DNA from 2 places in the Novosphingobium sp. AAP93 genome. Region 2 is predicted to be linked to the other one. Evidence: predicted binding sites of a transcription regulator. Region 2 holds the regulator's gene; the other holds the start of a gene.

Region 1 (4,408 bases), on a different contig from region 2:
TGATCGAAGGGCGGGCTTCGCGCGAAATAGTCGGCGAAGATCATCGACGCCGGCAGCTCCTGCGCGCGGTGCACGATCGCCGCCCAATCCTCGACGATTGTTTTTGCGAGTTGGCGGAACAGGTCGGCAGCGATTACCGCCGGGTCGATCGATGCCGGCTCTGGCAAGCCCTTGCTGGTATGACGCCACCGCCGAAAGGATTTTTCGATGGTCGCCAGGTCACGTGCCTTCGCTGCGACGTCTTCAGCGATCTGGCGCCGGATCTCGAGCAAGGTGATGTCGGTGATATGGAGAACGACGGCGCGGTCCGCGATATGACGCGCCAGCGTCGAGAGCGCGGGGTTCGAGACATTGTGATGAAGCCGGCGATAGACCTGGGTGTCGAGAAAGACGTGCCTTGTTTCTAACGGCTTGGGCCGAACTTGCTTGTTCATAATGCCGCGCCCTTGTCGCTAACCGGGACATGCGAGAGGTTCCCTGAAGAAACGGTCAATCACCCTATGGCCACTCTTTCTAGAGAGAACAAATTTTCACAGTCTAATAGCATACCAACGGCCCCGCGTTGTTGAAACGCAACTCTTCTTACTAGGAATGGTCCCGTCCTCGCAACGGCCATCAATCTGACAAGGTCAAGCGTGTTTAGACGGCCCTTGTCGTGAAAATGAGGCGGCTAGCGCTCCGAAGGCGTGCCGCCGCGGACCGAAAGTTATCGCTTAGCGCTACATAGTGATAGCGGCTGTTGGTTCCTCGCCGACAACATTGTACGCTTAAGGAAGGGCAGCTTTGTTTGTCCAGCGCCGAAGCTCAGCCAGTCAGCTGTGGGCCCAGTTTCGGGCGTAATTCCTGCCCTGTGGAGTGTTCACTATAGGTCGCGTTCTGGCGATGAACCTGCCGCTGAACCGACCACGCCTGAACTGCATGTTTGTCCCATGAGCAGGCGTCAAACCCCCAAAAGCCGAACAGCTCCTTACACCGGCGGCGCCCTAAGTTCACTTTTTGTTCTTGTTAAGGATGTTTCCTAGCGCTAGGATCATATCCTAGAATCGCAGGAAGAGAGACGATGGAAGATCCCCGCACGACGCTTGACGAGCTGATCCGCCAGCGCGGCGTCAACTACTCGGCTGTCTCCCGCCTGCTTGGCCGCAACGTTTCCTACATCCAGCAGTATCTGCGCAAGGGCAGCCCGCGCCATCTGGACGAGCAGGACCGCCAGATCCTGGCGCAGTTCTTCGGCGTGGACGAGGCTGTCCTGGGCGGCCCGGTTGCGCGGCATACTCCGGTCATCCAGCTCGTCCAGATCCCGGTGCTCGATGTCGAAGCATCTGCGGGCCACGGTGCGTTGGCCGGCGCGGAGAGCCAGGCCGGCCAGTTCGGGTTTGACGAAAAGTGGCTGCGCAAGCTGACGCAGGCGAAGGCTACTAGCCTCTCGATCATCAAGGTGGTCGGAGACTCGATGGAACCGACGCTGTACGACGGCGACGAGGTCCTTGTCGACGTTGCGGACGAGCAGTCCAAGCTTCGCGACGGGATCTACGTACTGCGCATGGACGGCGCGCTCAATGTCAAGCGGGTGGCGATCGAGCCACAGGGCCGCAAAATCTCCGTGGTCAGCGACAATGCGGCCTATCCCAGCTGGCAGGGGCTGGACCGCCGCTCGGTGAACATCGTTGGCCGTGTGCTCTGGTTCGGCCGCAAGATCTGAGACGCCGCCTCAGATCCCCATCTCGAACGGCTTGACCATCGCTTTCTCCCGCTCAGGTGGTTCCTTAAGCACGGGAGGCTCGCTCTGCAGCGCTGCCTCGGAATTCCCTCTCGCAAGACCGGAAGCGGCTGCCTCGCGCAGCAGGCCCACGGTTTCGAGGGCAGAACGCTTCATGCCCGTGTTGCGAGCGATGGCCGCGCCAAGCCGCGAGGCATCGTTGACGAAGAGGGTTAGCCCATCGCGCAGGCGGGTGACGGTCACGAGGAAAGTTTGCTGGTTCGAGAGATTGCGTTCGCGGCTGTCCATCACCGCGATGCCGCGGTCTGACGTGAGCCCCTGCGCCATATGGGCGTTGAGCGCATAAGCGAGATCGAGCCGCTTCAGCATCGGATCGCTGGCCGGCAGATCATGCGCAATGCCCGTCGAGGTCACCAGCGATACCGTATCCCGGCTGATCCCGGTGATACGCGCCTGGTCGGCATTGATGAGCCCCCGTCTGTGGTCGGTCTCGGTCCAGCGAATGCGGTCTCCTGCATGGAGGTCCAGGCGCTTGACTTCGAACAGCCGTAGCGGATCGTAGTCACCATTGGGACGAAGGCGATCGACCTTCAGCACTGTGCGCTTCCCGCCTTCACCCTCCAAGGTCACCGACCCCCGCTGCCGGTCACTCTCGATGACCGTGTATGTCCCCTTCCCTAGCTTTTGCGCCCGATTGTCGCGGTCGAATACGGCGACCATCCCCGGGCGATAGCTGGATGCATAGCGCAGCTCCTCGCGCGTCGTGTTTACGCGTGAGAGCACGTCCAGCCTCAGTGCCGTCTGACCCAGTTCGCCATTGGCCTTGAGCCCGGTCTGGACAGCGGCATTGACCTCGCTGCGCAGAGCACGGCCAGAGGCATAGATCGCAGTTCGGTCGCGCTCGACAGGCGCAAGCGAGAGCCACGCCGCCGCCGCCTCGATCGCTGCCCCTTCGCCGACCTCGATAACGCTCTTGCCGAGGTGTCGCAGCGCGTCATCAATCCGCCCGCCCTGAGCCGCCTGCTGCGCAGCGCGCAGGGCTTTGGTGCGGGCGCGGATGTTCCTGTTCATCGTCGCGGTTTCGATGCCGGAGCGCTGCATGACATCGAAGGGCTTGCCCGCGTCGACTGCACCCAGTTGCTTGCGGTCGCCGATGCTGGCGAACCGGTCGACACCGAGAAGATTGGCGAGAAGGACCAGTTTTTCCTTGTCGGCATTGCCGACCATCGAAGCCTCGTCGAGCAGAATCACGGCGCCTTTCATCTCCGCCCGCGCCTCGGTAAGCCGGGCCGCATCGCCGCCCTCGAGCAGGTCCTGATGGCGCCGCAGAAAGCGCGCGACGGTCATCGACGGGATACCGGTGTCGCGCTCGAGCATCTGCACCAGAGTGTTCTGCACGGCGAGGCCCAGCACCACCCTGCCCTCCTCGCGAAGGATGTCGGCCACAGGCTTGAGCACCGTACTCTTGCCGGCGCCGGCGACGCCCTGAATCGCAACAATCCGGTTGGTCGAACCCAGCAGCAGACGTCCGGCAGCCTCCTGCCCGGCATTGAGCTTGATGCCATACCGCATCTGCGAGAGGCTCTGCAGCCGCGCACCGGCCGCATCGGCGTTGATGATCGGCGATGCCTTCCCCCTGCCCTCCTCCACGGCGGCCACGATGCGCTGCTCGGATGCGACCGCGTCTTTCGTGGTCAGCATGACCTGGCTGACCCCGGCACCCCGCTGCAGCGCGCCCTGCCGGACCAGCTGCTGCACCCGCTGCTCGATCGCCGGCAAGGCTGCGGGAAGGCCAAAACCCAGCGCTGCGCGGTAGAGATCGACTTTCGAGAACGCCGCTTCGCGCTCGGCGAGATGCCGCACCGCAGATGCCACAGCGTGGGCTGCCGCGACCTGTTCGGGCGACCGCTTGGCAAGATCCTGAGGCATCAGCGGATCGCCTTCCCTGAGCCCAAAGCGCTCGGCGAGCGCGGCCGCAAGGTCCTGCGCTCTGGTAACGGTCCCGCGCACGATCGAGGTCAGCTTGCCGACTTCGCCAAGGCCCTGGGCCGCGCGCGCATTCGCTCTCGCCATGACCGCAGTAGGATCGAAGCCGATGGATCTGGCCTTTTCCTTCCAAGCGCTCACCAGCGCGGAACGGTCCTCCACCGTACTCTTTTCCGAGCGGGTCATGAGGTTCGCGGCGCTGCGCGCGGCGAGGCTGCGCGAGGCCATCCCCTCCAGTTGGCCGAGGATTTCTGCGCGGCGCGAGCTGAAGGCATCGCGTACGGATTTCCGGACACCGACCGCTTCGAAGTTGCCGTGCTTGCCGATCTCGCCAACCTCATAGCCGAGGCGCTCGACCGAGATGCGGAAGCGGGCCATCGTCATGGCGTTGAGCAGGGTATTGTGCTCCCACAGCTTGTCATTGCGCAGGGCGCGCCATTTGCCGTCCGGACCCTGCGTCGCATTGGCGACCACCGCGTGAATGTGGGCATTAGGTTCCTGATTGCGGTTGGTATCGTGCATGAAGAGCGCGACGGTGAGGTTGCCGGTGGCGACGGCCTTGTCCTTGCCCCTCACCTCGATCCGGGTCTCGGCAAGGTTGCGTTCAGCCCACGCGAGCGTCTCTTTGACCGCCTCGGTATAGGCCTCAAGGATGCGCCGGTCGCCGCCCACGAGGGCGAGCAGCGACCAGCTCTTGGGCAT
Region 2 (18,279 bases):
CAGCTGTGCGGCATCGCCAAAGCGCCCGGCCTCGCGCCGACTGCCGCGCCGCACAAGGAGCAGCGCCACAAGCACCACCAGCACCGGGGTCGACCAGGCGGAAAGCAGTCCGGTCCACACGCCCAGCGGCTGCGCCTGTCGGAACATGGCGAGATTGCCTGTGATGAAAGCGCCGGTCCACGCTGCAATCAGCGCACCGCTTACGGCAAGACCGAGCCACTCGCGTTCGAGCTTGACCGCTTCGCCTTCGTCGTCGTCCCAAACTGCCATGCTGTCTTCCGGGGTCGGCGCGACCGGCCAGCCGCCGTCCGCCGTGTCTTCGCTCGCAGCCATCAACGCCGCGCCGCCATCAGCGTCTTCCACCAGCGCTTCGCCGGCAAGGCGCTTGCCCAGCCGCACGGCGGCCGCCTGCGTAGCATCGTCATCCGTGCCGCCTTCGATGGCGATGATCTTTCTTCCCCCGGCCATGTCTAAGGCTTTAACACACTTGTGACCGCCGCTTAAAGCGTGGGTTAACTGAATGACGATAATCCTGTGGCCATGGCTTACCTTGGCGATGCGATCGATGCCCATCTGGCTGCGGCAACCGGCGACGATGCGGAGCTGTTCCGCGAGCTGCGGGCCGCGTTTGTCGAAGCTGCGCGCCGGCAGCTTGATCTGCTGGGCCGCGCGCGCTGCGACGGGAACTGGGAAATGGCAGCGCTGCGCTTGAAAAGCCTCGCCGCGACATTTCATGCCGAGGAACTGATCGCGCTCGCCGACGAAGCGCTGCAGGGCGCACCAGGAGAGCCTGCTGTGCTGCGAAACATCGCGGCGGCGCTTGATTCCATAGAACCAACCGACTGATTCGCCGCCGCACTTGGGCCACACCCTTGGCATCGCGGTCTTGCCGCCCTAGCATAGGGGAAAGGGAGGTCGCCGCCTTGCGGGTCGCATTGCTGTCGTTGATGGACGCCTTTCAGGGCGAGCCACAGGCCCTTCGCGGCCTGCTGCCGATTGGTGGCCGCTCGATCCTGCGCCATCAACTCGGCCTTGCCATGGCGCTTGGCTGCGCGCGGGTGGTGGTCCTGGCGGAAACGCTGACCAATGATCTCGTGATGCTCCAACATGCGGCAGAGGCAGGCGGGGCGCGGTTTCACGTGATCGCGTCTGCGCGGGCGCTTGCACCGCTGGTCGCTGCCGAGGATGAACTGCTGGTACTGGGCGAAGGCCTGCTTGCCATGCCGGAAGACGCGCTCCGGTTGCTCGGTGATGGACCGGTGGTGCTCACGCTTCCTGTCGAGACCGGCCTGCCGCTCGGTTTCGAGCGCATCGATATCAATAGTGCCGGCGCGGGCGCGATGCTGCTGCCCGGCAAATTGATCGCAGCGCTGGGCGATCTGCCCGGGGACTGGAACCCGGGCTCGGCTCTGCTGCGGATCGCTTCGCAAGCGCGGATTGTTCAGCGCGAATTGCCCGCAATGCTGCTCGATCAGGGCCGCTGGCGCCTGATCCGCGACGAGGGCGAGGCGCATCGGGCAGAGCCGGGCTGGGTGCGGCTGCACACGGCAAGTGCACAAGTCCGTTCGCCGGGATCGTGGCTGGCCGCCGGAGTGGTGCGCTCGCTTGGACCGGCGCTGCTCCATGCGGGGACGCGGCCCTATGTCATCGCGCTTGGCGCGGTCATCACCGCGCTGCTGGGCACCGGCGCGGGGTGGTTCGGCTGGTGCGGCCCGGGCTTTGCTATGCTGGCGCTGGCGTGGATGGTGCAGCAGGTGGCCGGGTTGCTCGCGCGGGTCGAGCGGGATTCGCTGATCGGATCGTCCAGCGGCGCGCCGCTCGACCAGCTCGCCGACTGGGTGCTCGACGGGTTGTTGATCACACTCTGTGCGTGGCGGACCGAGATTCCTGCGGTTGTCGGGGTTCCCTGGGGCATCGCCTGGTTTCCACCGGTCGTGCTGATCCTCCTGCTGCGCCTGCTCCAGCGCCTGCAGCCCGATGAAGCCTGGATCTGGTGGCTCAACGATCGCTTCGTCGTCGGGGCAATGCTGGCGCTGGCGAGCATTCTGTTGCCATTCGATTTCGTGCTGCGGCTGCTGGTGGTGACGCTGATGGTCGCCGGACTGCTCCTTGCGGGGCGCGGCGAGGGGCCGGGCAGCACCCTGCCGAGCGGAGGGCGGCCCGCATGACGGCCAACCGCCTAACCCCGAATTAACCAGCCCGGGCCTAAGTTGGTGAGGATGGCCTTCCCCGCATCTTCCGGCGCTCCGGCAAGCGCGATGTCTTCGCCGCTGGCGGACGACGTGGCTGCCGCGCGCGGTGCGGTGGCCCATGTCGTGCCGATCCTGCGCCATCTTCTGCGCAGCGACAACAACTCCCTCTTCAGCGACGAGATCGTCGCGCGCGTGCGCGGCATGTTCGTCGATGTCGCGCGGCAGCTGGTGATCGCGCTGGCCGAGGCGGCTGGCCATGCCGAACCGGAGGGATGGGCGCACGAGGCGGCGGAGGAACTCGCCCATGTCCTGGCGGAAAATCCGGCCTTCCTCGAGCATTTCCACACGCTCGCGCTCGAATGGCAATGGACTGTCAGACTGGAGCGCAGTCGCGGGGTCGATCCGGTGCTCCCGCCGCTCCTGCAGTCGCGCATGGCCGATCCCGATGCGCAGGCGTCTGCCGGCGCGATGAACTTGCTCGCCGCTCAAGCGCGCTTCTGCCAGAGCCAGCGGCGCATGCAGCTGCCGCTGGGTGAATTGCCGGGCGATCTCGTGCACATTGCGCTCGTGACCTTGCGCGCTCATGTCGGCCTCGATGGCTCCGCCGAAGCTTATGCGCTCATTGCCGAACGCGGCGTCCGCGCGCGGATCGACGAGACACGTTCGCGCCTCGCGCAGATGGGCCGCGTGCTCGATGCCATGGGGGAAAAGGCAGCCGCCGCGCTTGAGGTGGACAAGGCTGGAGTCGCGCTGTTTCTCACCGCGCTCGCGCGCGGCTCCGGGCTCAGCCGCGAGGCGGCGATAATGGCGACGGTCGAAGGCCAGCTGCCGCGCTTTGTGCTCGCGCTGCGGGCTTGCGGACTGGTACCTGCCGCGGTCACACAAGCGGCGCTGGCGTTCCATCCCGAAGCCAACTTGCCGCAGGGCTTTGCGGACATCACGCCCGCCAAGGCCGCCGCGCTGCTCGCGCAGGCCGGCGCATGAGCGCGCTGCGCGAACGGGGCGCGGCGCCGAGTACGCCCGGCGGCGGCCTGATCCGTGCCCGCACCGACGGCGGAGACCGGCTCATCGCGGCTGACGAACCGCTCGCTGGTCTGCAACTGCGCTGCGGCAGCGCGATCCCCGGCCTGATCGCGGTCCCGGCCCTGCTGGCGCTGGTCCGCCGCGTCCGCCGGACCGGCCAGGCTGCCTCGCGCATGATCCTCTCGGTTGATGAAGGGCACTTCGTCACCGCGCTCGCTTCGGTCACGCCGCATGGCGAGGGCACAGCAATCGAGCTCACGCATTGGCAGCGCGGAGAGGAAACCGCGACCGACTTGCCCGTGCCCGAAGCGCTGCTGCATCATGTCGCTGAAGCTGAGATCCTGCTGGACGAGGAGCAACGCGTGATCGTCGCCGATGTCCGCGCGGCCGATCTCTCCGGACTGGCCGCAGCGCTCGAGGCTGGTCGGGGGCGCTTCTGGACCGATTTCGTGACCATCGACCGGGTGAGCGATCTGATGACGGCGCGGCAGGGTCCGCTCCATTGGCGCTTGCTCGATGATGCGCCGTTCACGGTCGAGGGCTCGAAGCGTGGCTGGCGCGCTCGGATCATCCCGCGCGGGCAGGGCGGTTTCTCGCTGCTTGCGATCCCCGATGTGATCGAGACTTTGCCCTCCAGCTCCGCAGCCAGCGACGAAAAGGCGGATGCGGCGAACGCGCAGCCCGGATGGAACCGCCTGCTGGGCCGAGATCTCGCCCCCACCCTGCGCCAGCCGATCACGCGGATCATCGCCAATGCCGAGACGATCCGCACGCGCCTCGCCGGACCGCTGGCAGAGGAATATGCCAGCTATGCGCGCGATATCGCCGATGCTGGACGCCACCTGATGAGCCTGATCGAGGACCTTGCCGATCTCGAAGCGGTCGAGGCTCCCGGTTTCTCTCCGGCGCCCGACCACATCGATCTGGCCGATTGCGCCCGCCGCGCTGCCGGCATCCTTTCGGTCCGCGCGCAGGAGCGCGGGATCACGCTGGTAACGCCGGATGCCGCTGCGTGCGTACCCGCAATCGGCGAATTCCGCCGCGTATTGCAAGTGCTGCTCAATCTCGTCACCAATGCGATCCGCTACAGCCCGGAGGGTACGCGCGTAACGCTCGAGACCGGCGAGGACGCGCGCTGTGCATGGATCGCAGTGCAGGACGAGGGCCAGGGCCTCGATGCCGAGCAAGCGGTTCGCGTGTTCGAGAAGTTCGAGCGGCTGGGCCGCAGCGGTGATGGCGGGACAGGCCTTGGCCTCTATATCTCGCGCCACCTCGCGCGGGCGATGGGCGGGGATCTCGTCGTCACCAGCGCTGCGGGCGAAGGCGCGCGCTTTGAACTGACCCTGCCGCCCGACCGGGCGGCCTGACGCTCAGCCTCGGCGCTGCGCCAGAAACAGCAGCCCGGCGCCGACCAGAGCCAGCACGCCGCCCCACAGAATCCAGATCTTCTGCTCCAGCATGAAGCTGGATGCCGGCCACATGATCAGGCCGGCGCCCTGGCCCATCCACAACAGGCCCATGAGGAGAGCGAGCACGCCCAGGATACGCAGGATCAGGGTCATGTCACTCTCCTCAGGTTGTCTGCTCGCGCCTCAGCGCTTGTCTACGGGCACGTAGTCGCGCTGCGCCGGGCCGGTGTAGAGCTGGCGCGGACGGCCGATCTTCTGGCCGGGATCGCTGATCATTTCGTTCCACTGCGCAACCCAGCCGACCGTGCGGGCGAGCGCGAAGAGCGCGGTGAACATCGCGGTCGGGAAGCCGATCGCCGAAAGGATGATGCCCGAATAGAAGTCCACGTTCGGGAACAGCTTCTTCTCGATGAAGTAGGGATCGTTCAGCGCGATCTCTTCCAGCTGCAGCGCCGTCTCGAACAGCGGGTCGGTGACCTTCAAGGAGGCAAACACCTCGCGCACCGTCTGCTGCATCACCGTCGCGCGCGGGTCGTAGTTCTTGTAGACGCGGTGACCGAAGCCCATCAGGCGGAACGGATCGTTCTTGTCCTTGGCGCGCGCGATGTAGTGCGGGATGCGGTCGGGCGTGCCGATTTCCTTGAGCATGTTGAGCGCGGCTTCATTCGCGCCGCCATGCGCCGGGCCCCACAGACAGGCGATGCCCGCCGCGATGCAGGCGAACGGGTTGGCGCCCGACGAACCCGCCAGACGCACCGTCGAAGTCGAGGCGTTCTGCTCGTGGTCGGCGTGGAGGATGAAAATGCGATCGAGCGCGCGCTCGACGATCGGGTTCACCTCGTATTCCTCCGCCGGGACCGCGAAGGTCATGCGCAGGAAGTTGCCGGTGTAGGAGAGGTCGTTGCGCGGATAGACGAAGGGCTGGCCGACCGAATACTTGTAGGCCATCGCCGCGATCGTCGGCATCTTGGCGATCAGGCGGTGCGCCGAAATCTTGCGCTGTTCCGGATCCGAGATGTCGGTCGAGTCATGATAGAACGCCGAGAGCGCGCCGACGACACCGCACATGATCGCCATCGGATGCGCGTCACGGCGGAAGCCGCGGTAGAACACCGAGAGCTGCTCGTGGACCATCGTATGGCGGGTGATCGTGCGGGTGAACTGTGCCAGCTCGTCCGCCGAAGGCAGTTCGCCGTTGAGCAGCAGGTAGCTCACTTCCATGAAGCTGGAGTGTTCGGCCAGCTGGCCGATCGGATAGCCGCGGTGCAGCAGCACGCCTTCATCACCATCGATGTAGGTCAGCGCGCTGTCGCAGCTTGCCGTGCTGGTAAAGCCCGGATCATAGGTGAACTTGCCGGTTTCGGCATAGAGTTTGCGGATATCGACCACGTCGGGGCCGATCGTGCCGCTCTTGATCGGCATCGTGACGGTCTTGTCGCCATCACTCAGGGTCGCCTGGTTGTCGCTCACGATCTACCCTCCTGTTCTGCTCATACTTCGGCGGCGCTGTGCCGGCCTGGTTGGGTTCGGGCCGGGGCCCGGAAAGTTACATCACGTGGTCTGCGCAGCCTGGTCTTTGACCCGGGCGAGCGACTCGTCTCGTCCCAGAAGTACCAGTACGTCGAAAATGCCCGGCGAGGTAGTCGTGCCGGTCAGCGCGGCGCGCAGCGGCTGCGCCAGCTTGCCCAGCCCGAGCCCGCGTTCTTCCGCCATCGCCTTGAGGGAAGCTTCCAGCGCAGCGGCTGTCCATTCCTCGGCGACAAGCCACTCAGCCATCGCGCCAAGCAGTGCACGCGCATCGTCCGTCAGCAGGCCCGCTGCCTTTTCGTCGAGCTCCAGTGGCCGCTGCGCAAACAGGAACCGCGCGCCGGCGGCCAGTTCCATGAGGTCCGCCGCGCGCACTTTCAGCACCGGCATAGCGGTGGTGAGCAGCGCAAGGCCAGCTTCGTCCAGCCCGCCCAGCCGCTGCGCGACAAGCCCCGCCAGCCGCGCGTCATCGGCTTCGCGGATATAGTGCCCGTTGAAATTCTGCAGTTTCTTGAGATCGAAGCGTGCAGCGCCCTTGCCGACATCGCCGATCTCGAACCACTCGACCGCCTGCTCGCGGCTGATGATCTCGGCATCACCGTGGCCCCAGCCGAGCCGGAGCAGGTAGTTGAACACCGCTTCGGGCAGCAGCCCTAGTTCGTCGCGATAGGCATCGACGCCAAGCGCACCGTGGCGCTTGGAAAGCTTCGCCCCGTCCGCGCCGTGGATCAGCGGGATATGGGCATAGGCCGGGTCTTCCCAGCCCGAGCCTTCGACCGCCTGCATCGCGCGGATCACCACCAGCTGGCGGAAGGCGTTGTTGATATGGTCATCGCCGCGGATCACGTGGGTCACCCCCATGTCGTGATCGTCGACCACAACCGCAAGCATGTAGGTAGGTGTGCCGTCCGAGCGCAGGATGACGTAGTCGTCGATCTCGACGTTCTGGACGGTGATCGGGCCTTGCACGAGGTCGTCGATCGTGGTCGCGCCGTCACGCGGCGCCTTGATGCGCACGACCCACGGCTGGCCTTCGGGCCATGTCGACGGATCGGCATCGCGCCATTCGCTTTCGATGCGGAACGGGCGGCGTTCGGCCTGCGCCGCGGCGCGGCGTGCGGCGAGTTCTTCCTGCGTCAAATAGCAGCGATAGGCGTGCCCGGCCTCCATCAGCTTGTGCGCGATTTCCGCATGCCGGTCAGACCGCGCGAACTGGAACACCGGTTCCTCGTCACCGCCGAGGCCCAGCCAGTTGAGCCCGTCGAAAATGGCCTCGATGGCCGGCTCGGTAGACCGCGCGCGGTCGGTATCCTCGATACGCAGCAGGTAGGTGCCGCCGTGGTGGCGGGCGAACAGCCAGTTGAACAGCGCGGTGCGCGCGCCGCCGATATGCAGGTATCCGGTGGGGGAAGGCGCGAAACGCGTCACCACACCCTTGCGAACAGCGGCAGTCCCCGCGCCCGATCCTGCAGAAACGGTGTCACTGGCGCTTGCCATTATGGGCGCAATCCTTCCTAATCCGGCCATGCCGCCGACTTTGGCCCAACCTCTTGGCGAACCCGCGACGCTGCGGACACGCCTCTGGGACAAACTCGCCGCCTTGTCCAGCATGCACCGCACCATGGAAGCGTTCCTGGCTGCCCGCCCTTTCGAGCGCGGCCCGTGGCTTGCGGTGGGCTTCGGCATTGGAATCGCTTGCTGGGCGGTGCTGCCGGGGCCGTGGCAATGGGCGGGCTTCCTCGCATTGTGCGGTGCGGCGGCGATGGGCAGCCTGCTCATCGACGCCGAGGGCGATATGGGACACTTGCGCGCCGCGCTGATCGGCATGGCGCTGATGCTCGCGGCAGGCTGCACCACGATCTGGGTGAAGTCCGAGCTGGTGGGCGAGCCGGGCATTGCGCGGCCTGAAGTCGCCATGATCCAGGGCCGGATTATCGACCGGCAAGTCGAAGGTGCGCGTGATCGGGTGAGGCTGCTCATCCGCGCGGAAATCGAGGGCCACGCCGAGCCGCTTCAGCTGCGGCTCAACCTGCCGGACGAGAACGACCAGCCCGGGCTTGTCGAAGGCGCCGAGGTCCGCCTGCGCGCCCGGCTCATGCCGCCGGCGCCGCCAATGCTGCCGGGCTCCTACGATTTTGCCCGCGCGGCATGGTTTCAGGGGCTCGCCGCCACGGGGAACGTGGTGGGTCCCGTGATGGTCGTCAGGCCGGCGAACGAGGGTTGGTCACTCCGGCAATGGCAGCAGGAACTGGCCGACCATGTCCGCGGGCAGCTCTCCGGCTCTCCCGGCACGATTGCCGCCGCCTTTGCCAGCGGCGACCGCGGCGCCATCGCACAGGGCGACGAGGATGCGATGCGCGATGCGGGCCTGACGCACTTGCTTTCGATCAGTGGCCTGCATGTCAGTGCTGTGATTGCGGGTGCCTATTTCCTGACGATTAGGGTGCTCGCTCTATTTCCGTTCATCGCACTGCGCGTGCGTCTGCCTTTGCTGGCCGCAGGGGTCGGAGCGGGGGTGGGGCTATTCTACACCCTGCTCACCGGCGCCGAAGTGCCGACCGTCCGCTCGGTCGCGGGCTCGCTGCTGGTGCTCGCGGCGCTGGCGCTGGGCCGCGATCCGCTCTCGCTGCGGCTGCTGGCGACGGCGGCGCTGATCGTCATGCTGCTCTGGCCCGAAGCCGTGCTGGGGCCGAGCTTCCAGATGAGCTTTGCCTCAGTCATTGCCATCGTCGCGTTCAGTACGTCCACGCCTGCGAAGGCGTTTCTTTCACACAGCCACGAAGGGCGCATGACGCGGTTCGGCCGTCATCTGGCGATGCTGCTCATGACCGGCGTTGTGATCGAGCTTTCGCTCATGCCGATCAGTCTGTTCCATTTCCACCGCGCTGGCATCTACGGCGCAGCGGCCAACGTGGTCGCCATCCCGCTGACCACAGTGCTGACGATGCCGCTGATCGCACTTGCGCTGGCGCTCGATCTGTTCGGCCTCGGCGCGCCGGCGTGGTGGGCGGTGGGCAAGTCGCTCGAACTGCTGCTTTGGCTCGCCCATCTGGTGGCGGGTCAGCCGGGCGCGGTGACGATGATGCCCGGGATGACGGGCGGTACCTTCGCACTATTCATGGCCGGGCTGTTGTGGTTGGCCATGTGGAGCGGGCGCGTGCGGCTGTGGGGCCTAGTGCCGATCGGATTGGGCATGGCCGCTCTGCTGCTGACGCGCACGCCCGACGTCCTCGTTTCAGGTGATGGCCACCACGTCGGGATCACTGGCGAGGGGCCGGATCTGCTGGTGCTGCGGGCGGTACGGGAAGAGAGCTATACGCGCGCCGCGTTGCTGGAAAATGCGGGGATGACAGGCGATGCCGTGGCGCTGGAGGACTGGAAGGGCGCCCATTGCAATCCCGATTTCTGCGCGATGTCGCTGGTGCGGGGCGGGCGAAGGTTCGATCTCCTGATGGCGCGGGGGAAGGACCTCGTGGCGATCCCGGTTCTCGCGGCCGCCTGCGCGCGGGCCGATATCGTCGTGGCAGATCGGCGGCTGCCCTCCGCTTGCAAGCCCCGGTTGCTCAAGGCGGACCGGGCCATGCTCGGCCAGACGGGCGGACTGGCAATCGATCTCGTCTCGGGCCGGGTCCGCACCGTGGCGGAAACCCAAGGCGAACATGGCTGGTTCCGCCGTCCACCACCGTGGCAGCCAAGGGCGAGGCGGCAGGGTCCGGCTCCAGCTGCTACCGGAGCGCCGAACCCCGCACCCAGTCAGTGATAGCGGCGCAGCAGGCCTGCGAGCTTGCCCTGAACCTGCACTTCATGCGGCTGGTAATACTGCGGATCATAGGCCGCATTGGCCGGATCGAGCCGCACCATGCCGCGCTCGCGCCGCAGATACTTGAGCGTCGCTTCCTCGCCGCGCACCAGCGCCACCACGATCTCGCCATCCCGCGCCGTGTCGGTGCGGCGCACGAGGGCATAATCGCCATCGAGAATGCCGGCCTCGACCATCGAGTCGCCCGAGACTTCGAGCGCGTAGTGCTCACCCGAACCGAGCAGCGCGGCGGGGACTGGTAGGGTGGAGGTGCCCTCAAGTGCTTCGATCGGCACACCCGCGGCGATGCGGCCGTGGAGCGGGATCTCGATCACATCGTTCGCAGGCTCGCGTGCCGGAGCAGGATTGCGCAGCGGGGCAAGCGCACTCGGCGCATTGGCAGCAGCGCGGCTGGCAGGCTTGGCGCCGCCGGCATCGCTGTCACGGATCAATTCCAGAGCGCGGGCGCGATTGGGCAAACGGCGGATGAAGCCGCGCTCTTCCAGCGCCGAGATCAGCCGGTGCACCCCCGACTTCGACTTGAGGTCGAGAGCTTCCTTCATTTCCTCGAACGAGGGGGAAATGCCGGAATCCTCAAGGCGGGTCTGAATGAAGGTCAGCAGTTCATGCTGCTTGCGCGTGAGCATCCGTGCGCACTCCTATGGTGAACGAATGCGGAACGAATAAGCAACGAATATTCACGCGTCAAGCAATTCCGTGCATTTACAGCAGGTATACTGGAACAAACGTACCAGCGGGCGTTTCGGCTTCGTTCGCTGGGCGGACTACAAGGGCGTTGGCGCGGGAAAGCGAGGACAGCGCGCCGCTGTCCTGCAAGCCGTCGAGCGAGACTTCGCCGCCATCCCAGACCGCGCGCAGGAATTCCATGCGGCTGCCTCCTGCCGGCATCGCTTCGCGCAGCCGGGCCGGAATGGGGCGCGGCATCGGGTTTCCGGCACCGAGCGCGGCGCGGATCAGGGGCAGGAGGAACAGGAATCCGGTGACGAAAGCAGCGGCGGGATTGCCGGGCAGGCCGAGGATCACCTGCGCACCCCGCCGCGCGACAAGGAGCGGCTTGCCCGGCTTGATCGCGACGCGCCAGAACGCAAGGTCCGCGCCGAGTTCGGCAAGCGCCGGGCGGACGAGATCGTGGTCCCCGACCGATGCACCGCCGCTGGTGACGATAACGTCCGCGTCGTCGGCGGCCTCGAACGCGGCTTTCAGCGCTTCGAGCCTGTCCGGGACCGGGCCGATGCGGGTGATGCGGACGGCGGGCTGGGTGGCGAGTGCCGCCAGCATCGCGCTGTTGCTGGCGGGAAGCTGGTGCGGGGCAAGGTCTGCGCCGGGCGCCGCCAGTTCATCCCCGCCATCGATCACCGCGAGTTCGAGCGGGCGGCGGACCGGGAGGTGGGCGTGGCCAGCCGTGATGGCGAGGGCGATCTGCGCGGCGCCGATCTTCGTCCCGGGTGCCATGAGGACATCGCCACTGCGGAAGTCCATGCCGGCGGGGCGGATGTGGCGCGCGCGCGGCTCGGGCGGCGTTCCGGTGAGGGTGAGCACCTCGCCCTCGCGGGCTGCATCCTCCTGGATCAGGACCATGTCGGCGCCGGCGGGGACAAGCGCGCCGGTGCTGATGCGCGCGGCCTCGCCCGGGCCGACCGTCCCGGCGAAGGGGCGCCCGGCAGCGCTTTCGCCGATCACGCGCCACGGACCGGGGAGGTCGGCGGCGCGCAGGGCGTAGCCGTCCATCGCGGAGACATCGGCGGCGGGCTGGGTGCGCAGTGCGGTCAGCGGCTCGGCGAGGTGGAAGCCGAGGCAATCGGCGGTCGCACGGTGCTCGATGGGGAGGACCGGCGCCAGCTCCATCAGGCGGCGCTGGGCTTCCTCAAGCGGGAGGGGCGGGTTCGGGCGCGCAGGAGTCTGTTCGGTCAAGGTGCGCGCCAATCGCCCGATTTGCCGCCGCGCTTTTCGATCAGGCGGATGCCCTCCAGCACCATGCCTTTGTCGATCGCCTTGGCCATGTCGTAAATGGTGAGCAGCGCGACCGAGACCGCGGTGAGCGCTTCCATCTCGACCCCGGTGCGCCCGGTGAGCGAGGCAGTTGCGCGGGCCTCGACACCGTCCTCAACGAACGCGAATTCGACGCTGACGGCATCGAGCGCGAGGGGGTGGCAGAGCGGGATCAGCTCGCCGGTGCGCTTCGCGGCCATGATCCCGGCAATGCGGGCGACGGCAAGGACATCGCCCTTGGGCGTCTTGCCATCGCGCAGCGCGGCGAGTGTGGCGGCGTTCATGCGGATGCGGCCGAGCGCCACGGCGACGCGCTGCGTCTCCGGTTTGCCGCCGACATCGACCATGCGCGCGCGGCCTTGCGAATCGAGGTGGGTGAGCTCGCTCATCGGGCAAAGGCGACACAAGTTGACACGGTTGACACAGTCCTGAGTGAAAACTCCGGGCCTGGCTTTCTGGCGGGATCAGGCAGGGAGGAGACGAAGGAAAAGCGCGGTTTCATGCGGCGTTGATGCCATACCTCGGCGGTGTAGGACAGATGGCAATGCTGATAGCCCTCAGCGCGGCCATCCTTTGGCAAGCGCGATCCCGGCGAGGTTCTGCGCCCGCTTGATGTGGCGGATGCGGACGCGGGTGAAGGCGGCGGCCTTGGCAAGATAGCTTGCGTGGAAGCTGGCGAAGGGACCGGGTTTCGCGGTGCCGCTCGCCTGCGCGACGATCAGTGCGGAATCGCCGAGCAGGACGATGTCTCGTGCGCCGAGCTCGCTGGCCACGTCGAGCGCGCCAAGCAGGGCCTGCCATTCGGCCTCGTCGTTGGTGCCGTGACCGATATCGCGGCGGTGCCAGACTTGCCCGCGCGTGGCGACGGCGCTTTCCATCGGGCCGGGATTGGGGCGGCAGCCGCCGTCGAAGAACAGCTTGAGCGGTGCTTCAGGCACCGAGCAGGGCGCGGGTGGCGGCAGCGACGTCATCGTGGCGCATCAGGCTTTCGCCGACGAGGAAGGCCCTGGCGCCGGACGCTGCAAGCGAGAGCACGTCGGCATGACCATTGATGCCGCTTTCCGCCACGAGGAACGCGCCTTCGGGCGCTAGCGGGGCGAGGCGGGCGGTGGTGCCGAGATCGGTAACGAAGCGCTTGAGGTCCCGGTTGTTGATGCCGATGAGGCGCGAGCGGAGGCTGGCGGCGCGCTCCATCTCGGCCTCGTTGTGGACTTCGACGAGGACGTCCATGCCGTGCTCGCGCGCGGCGGCCTCGATCTCGGCCATCTGGCCGTCATCCAAGGCCGCGACGATGATGAGGATGGCGTCGGCGCCGATGGCGCGCGCCTCCGCACACTGCCAGGGATCGACCATGAAGTCCTTGCGCAGCACCGGCAGAGTGCAGGCGGCGCGGGCGGCGACGAGGTAGTCTTCGTGGCCCTGGAAATAGGGTGCGTCGGTGAGGATCGAGAGGCAAGTGGCGCCGCCTTGTTCGTAGGCGTGGGCGTGGGCCGGGGGATCGAAGTGGGCGCGGATCAGGCCCTTGGAGGGGCTGGCCTTCTTGATCTCGGCGATGAGGGCAAACCCGGTTGCCGCGCGGGCGCGCAAGGCGGCTTCGAAGCCGCGCGGCGCGGACTGCTCACTGGCGCGCGCGGCGAGATCGGCAAGCGTGGACGCGGCCTTGCGGGCGGCGACTTCCTCGCGCTTGGTGTCGCAGATTGTGGTGAGCGTGTCGGTCATGTCTTCGCGCTGTAGGGGGGCATTGACGGAGAAGGAAGAGGGGTTTCTCGCAGAGGTGCAATGAAGGAAGGGAAGAGCGCAGAGAAGATCGAGGCGGCAAAGCCGCAGGAAGAGACAGTCAGATCCAGTGGTTGATCTGCCAAGCCAAACCTCTTTGCGATCTTCTTTCCCTCTGCGTCTCTGCGAGAAACCTGCTTACCTGATCGCGGCAATCCAGCAGTTGAGGAGGGCGTTGGCCAGCCCTTTGTCGATGGCTTCGGCGGCTTCCTCTACCCCTTCGTGCCAATCGCCCGCTTCGCCCGCGACCATCAGCGCGGCAGCGGCGTTGAAGAGGACGGCGTCGCGATAAGCACTGGGCTCGCCTTGGAGGAGGGCGCGCAGGGCGGCGGCATTGAAGGCCGCATCACCACCTCTGATCGCGGCAGCACGGTGGAACGGCAGTCCGACCTCAGGGGGCTGCGGACAGATGAAGCTGTAGTTCTTTTCCCACCCTTCCGGCTTGTGCGACTGGTCGCCGCTCGCCGGATACTCGATAATCACCGTGCCGCCGGATATGCTGATCTCGTCGATCCCGACCCAACGCGCGCGGGCCGATTTGTTCATGTTGCCGTTGACGACCATGAACCGTTCGCTGCCTAGTGCCTTGAGGGCATCGGCGTATGGCTCAACGATCTCGGTACTCGCCACGCCCACGAGTTGTCGTTTAACCCGAGCCGGGTTGCACAGAGGGCCGAGCAGATTGAAGATCGTGCGCCGCCCCAGCGCCTTGCGGATCGGCGCGATGCGCGCCAGCGCGGGGTGGTGGCGCTGGGCGAAGAGGAAGCAGATGCCGAGATCGCCGAGGGTGAGTTCGGCGGTTTCGGCGGCGCGGTCGAGGTTGAGGCCGAGGGCTTCGAGGGTATCCGCTGCACCCGCCTTGCTGCTGGCCGCGCGGTTGCCGTGCTTGGCGACGGGGACGCCGCAGGCCGCCACGACCAGGCTGACGGCGGTCGAGACATTGAGGCTGTGTTGCCCGTCGCCGCCGGTGCCGCAGACATCGATGGCATGGGCGGGGGCACTGATAGGGATCATCCGGGCGCGCATGGCGCGCGCGGCGCCGGCGATCTCGCTGGCGGTTTCGCCGCGTTCGGCGAGCGCGACGAGGAAGGGGGCGATGCTCTCTTCCGGCACAGTGCCATCGAGGATCGCGGCGAACGCGGCTTCGGCTTCCGCTTCCTCGAGCGGAGCTGCGGTGACTTCGGGAAGCGCCTTCATGCCGCGAGGTGCGTGGGCATCTTCGCGGTGATGCCGCACATCTTGAGGAAATTGGCGAGAAGCGCGTGGCCGTGCTCGGTCGCGATCGATTCGGGGTGAAACTGCACGCCGTGGATCGGGAGCGAAGTGTGGCGGAAGCCCATGGCGTGGCCGTCGTCGGACGTTGCGTTGATCACGAGGCTTTCGGGCACGTTCTCTACCACGAGGCTGTGGTAGCGCGTGGCGGTGAAGGGCGAGGGGAGGCCCGCGAACAGGCCGCTGCCATCGTGGGTGACGGGCGAGGTCTTGCCATGCATCAGCCCGCCGCGCAAGACCTGGCCGCCGAAATACTGGCCGATCGACTGATGGCCAAGGCACACGCCGAGCAGCGGGACGCCCGCATCCGCCGCCGCGCCGACGAGATCGAGGCTGATGCCCGCTTCGTTTGGCGTGCAGGGTCCGGGCGAGATCAGGAACCCTTGCGCGCCGGTGGAAATGGCTTGGCCCGCGGACATCGCATCATTGCGCACGACCTCCACTTTCGCGCCCATTTCCATGAGGTAATGGACGAGGTTCCAGGTGAAGCTGTCGTAGTTGTCGATAACGAGGATCATACAGGGGGTGCCTTATTGGCCGAAGCGGGGTTCGGAGGCGACGCGCAGTGCTTCGCGGGCGGCGGCGAAAAGCGCGCCGGACTTGGCTTCGCATTCGCGTTGTTCGTATTCGGGGTTGCTGTCGGCGACGATGCCTGCGCCGGCCTGCACGTGGAGGACGCCGTCCTTGAGGACGCCGGTGCGCAGGACGATGCAGCTGTCGACCGAGCCGTCCGGGGCGAAATAGCCGACGCCGCCGGCGTAGGCACCGCGGGTTTCGGGTTCGAGTTCGGCGATCACTTCGCAGGCGCGGACCTTGGGGGCGCCGCTGACGGTACCGGCGGGGAAGCCCGCGAAGAGCGCGTCCACGCTGTCGGCGCGGCTCGTGTCGAGCTTGCCGACCACGTTCGAGACGATGTGCATGACGTGGCTGTAGCGCTCGATCGTGTAGCTCTCGGTGACCTTCACGGTGCCCGCGGCGGCGACGCGGCCGACATCGTTGCGGCCGAGATCGAGCAGCATGAGATGCTCGGCGCGTTCCTTGGGATCGGCGAGGAGGCTCTGCGCGTTGGCGCGGTCCTCGGCCTCGGTCATGCCGCGGGGCCGCGTGCCCGCGATGGGGCGGATGGTCACTTCGCCGTCGCGGATGCGCACGAGGATCTCGGGGCTCGAGCCGATGAGGGCGAAGCCGGGGAGATCGAGGAAATAGAGGAACGGCGAGGGGTTGATCCGGCGCAGCGAACGGTAAAGCGCGGCGGGCGGCAGCGGGAAGGGCACCGTAAAGCGCTGGGCGAGGACGACCTGGAAGATGTCGCCCGCCTCGATGTAGTCCTTGGCGCGCAGCACCATGCGTTCGTAGTCGGCGGGGGACATGACCGCGGTGCGTTCGGCAGGTTTGGCGGCGTCGAGGCGCGGGTCGGCGGGGACCGGGTCGGCGAGGCGGGCGAGCGCGGCGTCGATGCGGTCAGCGGCCTGCGCGACGAGGCGTTCCGGCGCGCCTGAGCCAGGCCAAACCGGGGCGACGGCGATCAGTTCGTCCGAGAGGCGGTCGAACACGAGGACCACGCTGGGGCGCACGAACAGCATGTCCGGCAGCTGCAGCGGGCTGGCGGGCGCGCGGGGAAGCTTTTCGACGAGGCCGATGGTCTCGTAGCCGAAGTAGCCGACGAGGCAGGCGAGCGACTTGGGCAGGCCTTCGGGCACATCGATGCGGCATTCGCCGACGAGGTTGCGTAGGGCGGCGAGCGCGGGCTCCGGATGCGGGGCGAAGGCCTCGCGGTCGGTCTGCCAGTGGCGGTTGATTTCGGCGGCCGCACCCTCGGCGCGGAAGACGAGATCGGGGTCGAGGCCCAGGAGGCTGTAGCGCCCGCGCACTTCGCCGCCTTCGACGGATTCGAGCAGGAAATCGCCCCGGCCGGGCTGCATCAGCTTCAGCGCGGCGCCGACCGGCGTCTCGGTATCGGCAATCAGCTTGCGCCAGACCAGCGCTGGGCGGCCAGCGGCGAGGGCCGTCCGGGCGGCCACGCCGCCGTCGGGAAGGAGACCAGCGATCCCGGCTTCCATCGTGTCCGCCGCCGCTACCATCGGCTTACTGGCCGCCGGTGAGCTGCGTGCGCAGCGCCGCGATGGCGGCGTCGTTGCGCTTCACGCCGACCGCGTCGCGCACCGCCATGCGGAGTTCGTCGACATATTCGCGGCCGGTGATCTGCCCCAGTTCGAACTTGGCGCGGCCGATGAACGGGTCGTCCGCCTTGAGCACGCCAGGGGTGATCTTGGTCAGCACGACCACGAGGAAACCGGCCTTGTCCGGCGCATCGAGCTTCTTGGCGGTGCCCTGCGCCATCTCGAACATCAGCGAGAGCGGCGCGGGGATCTTGGGCTGAATCGCATTGAGCTGCTCGCGCGGCATGTTGACCGCCTGGGCCGCCGGGACCGCGACGCCGAGGGCCTTGACCGCCTCTGCCAGCGGAACCTTCTTCGCGAGCGCGGCGAGGAGCTTGTCGGTGGCCGCCTTGGCAGCGCCGTAGCCGCGCGAGGTCTGCAGGTCGGCGGCGACCTTGTCCTTCACTTCGGCAAGCGGCGGCGGGGCGGCGGGGGTGATCTGGCCGACGTCGAAGATCACGAAACGCTCGCCGGGCTTGAGTTCGGCGACCTGCGGCTGGCCCTCGCGCTCCATCCCGAAGGCGGCAGGGAGCAGCGGGGTGACATCGGCGTTGGGCTTGATGTCGGGACGGCCCGGGACAGTGCCGTTGGCCTCGAGCGGATCCGTGGTGATGATCGTGAGCCCGGCGCTCTTGGCCACATCGGCAAGGCCGGTGCCGCTGCCGAACGCATCGTCGAACTTGGCCGAGAGATCGGACAGCGCGGCCTTGCGCTTTTCGGCGGTGATCGCGGTGACGATCTCGGCGCGCGCCTGATCGAGCGACTTGCCGGGGACCTGCGTCACGCCGTCGAGCCGGATCACGTACCAGCCGAGCGCGCCCTTGGCGGGCTGGGCAAGCTTGCCCTGCGCGGCGCTGAACACCGCGTCGGCCACGGCGGTCGAGCCCTGGCTGGCGAGGTTCGCGCGGGTGATCGCCGGCACCTTGCGCGCCGTGAGCCCCTTGGCAGAAGCAGCCGCATCGATGGCCTTGCCGCCCGCGATTTCAGCCGAAAGCGCCTTGGCGGCGGCTTCGGTCGGCACGATCACTTGCGTGAACGTGCGTGTCTCGGTCGGCGCGTAAGTCGCGGCGTTGAGCTTGTAGCGCGCGGCAATCTCGGCATCGCTCGGCGCG

What was found. Region 2 encodes LexA, which represses DNA repair genes until DNA is damaged. Its sites were predicted from a motif close to GTTCCNCNCTTGTTCT; they were not measured.
Region 1: the regulator LexA is predicted to act here: its motif matches at 988-1,003, upstream of IP83_RS15920 (S24 family peptidase).

The regions. Positions count from the first base shown of each region.
Region 1 is NZ_LJHZ01000104.1:2,925-7,332, reverse strand. Features, by position in the region: gene IP83_RS15925 (PIN domain-containing protein) at 1-434, opposite strand, end outside; gene IP83_RS15920 (S24 family peptidase) at 1,061-1,702, shown strand; gene mobF (MobF family relaxase) at 1,712-4,408, opposite strand, start outside.
Region 2 is NZ_LJHZ01000019.1:6,343-24,621, forward strand. Features, by position in the region: gene IP83_RS03890 (hypothetical protein) at 1-468, opposite strand, end outside; gene IP83_RS03895 (hypothetical protein) at 541-846, shown strand; gene IP83_RS03900 (hypothetical protein) at 948-2,168, shown strand; gene IP83_RS03905 (hypothetical protein) at 2,259-3,176, shown strand; gene IP83_RS03910 (HAMP domain-containing sensor histidine kinase) at 3,173-4,582, shown strand; gene IP83_RS03915 (hypothetical protein) at 4,586-4,777, opposite strand; gene IP83_RS03920 (citrate synthase) at 4,808-6,094, opposite strand; gene gltX (glutamate--tRNA ligase) at 6,176-7,648, opposite strand; gene IP83_RS03930 (ComEC/Rec2 family competence protein) at 7,677-9,911, shown strand; gene lexA (transcriptional repressor LexA) at 9,905-10,597, opposite strand; gene IP83_RS03940 (molybdopterin molybdotransferase MoeA) at 10,674-11,882, opposite strand; gene moaC (cyclic pyranopterin monophosphate synthase MoaC) at 11,879-12,349, opposite strand; gene IP83_RS03950 (reverse transcriptase-like protein) at 12,518-12,898, opposite strand; gene trpC (indole-3-glycerol phosphate synthase TrpC) at 12,891-13,679, opposite strand; gene trpD (anthranilate phosphoribosyltransferase) at 13,875-14,933, opposite strand; gene IP83_RS03965 (aminodeoxychorismate/anthranilate synthase component II) at 14,930-15,526, opposite strand; gene IP83_RS03970 (anthranilate synthase component I family protein) at 15,539-17,068, opposite strand; gene IP83_RS03975 (SurA N-terminal domain-containing protein) at 17,094-18,279, opposite strand, start outside.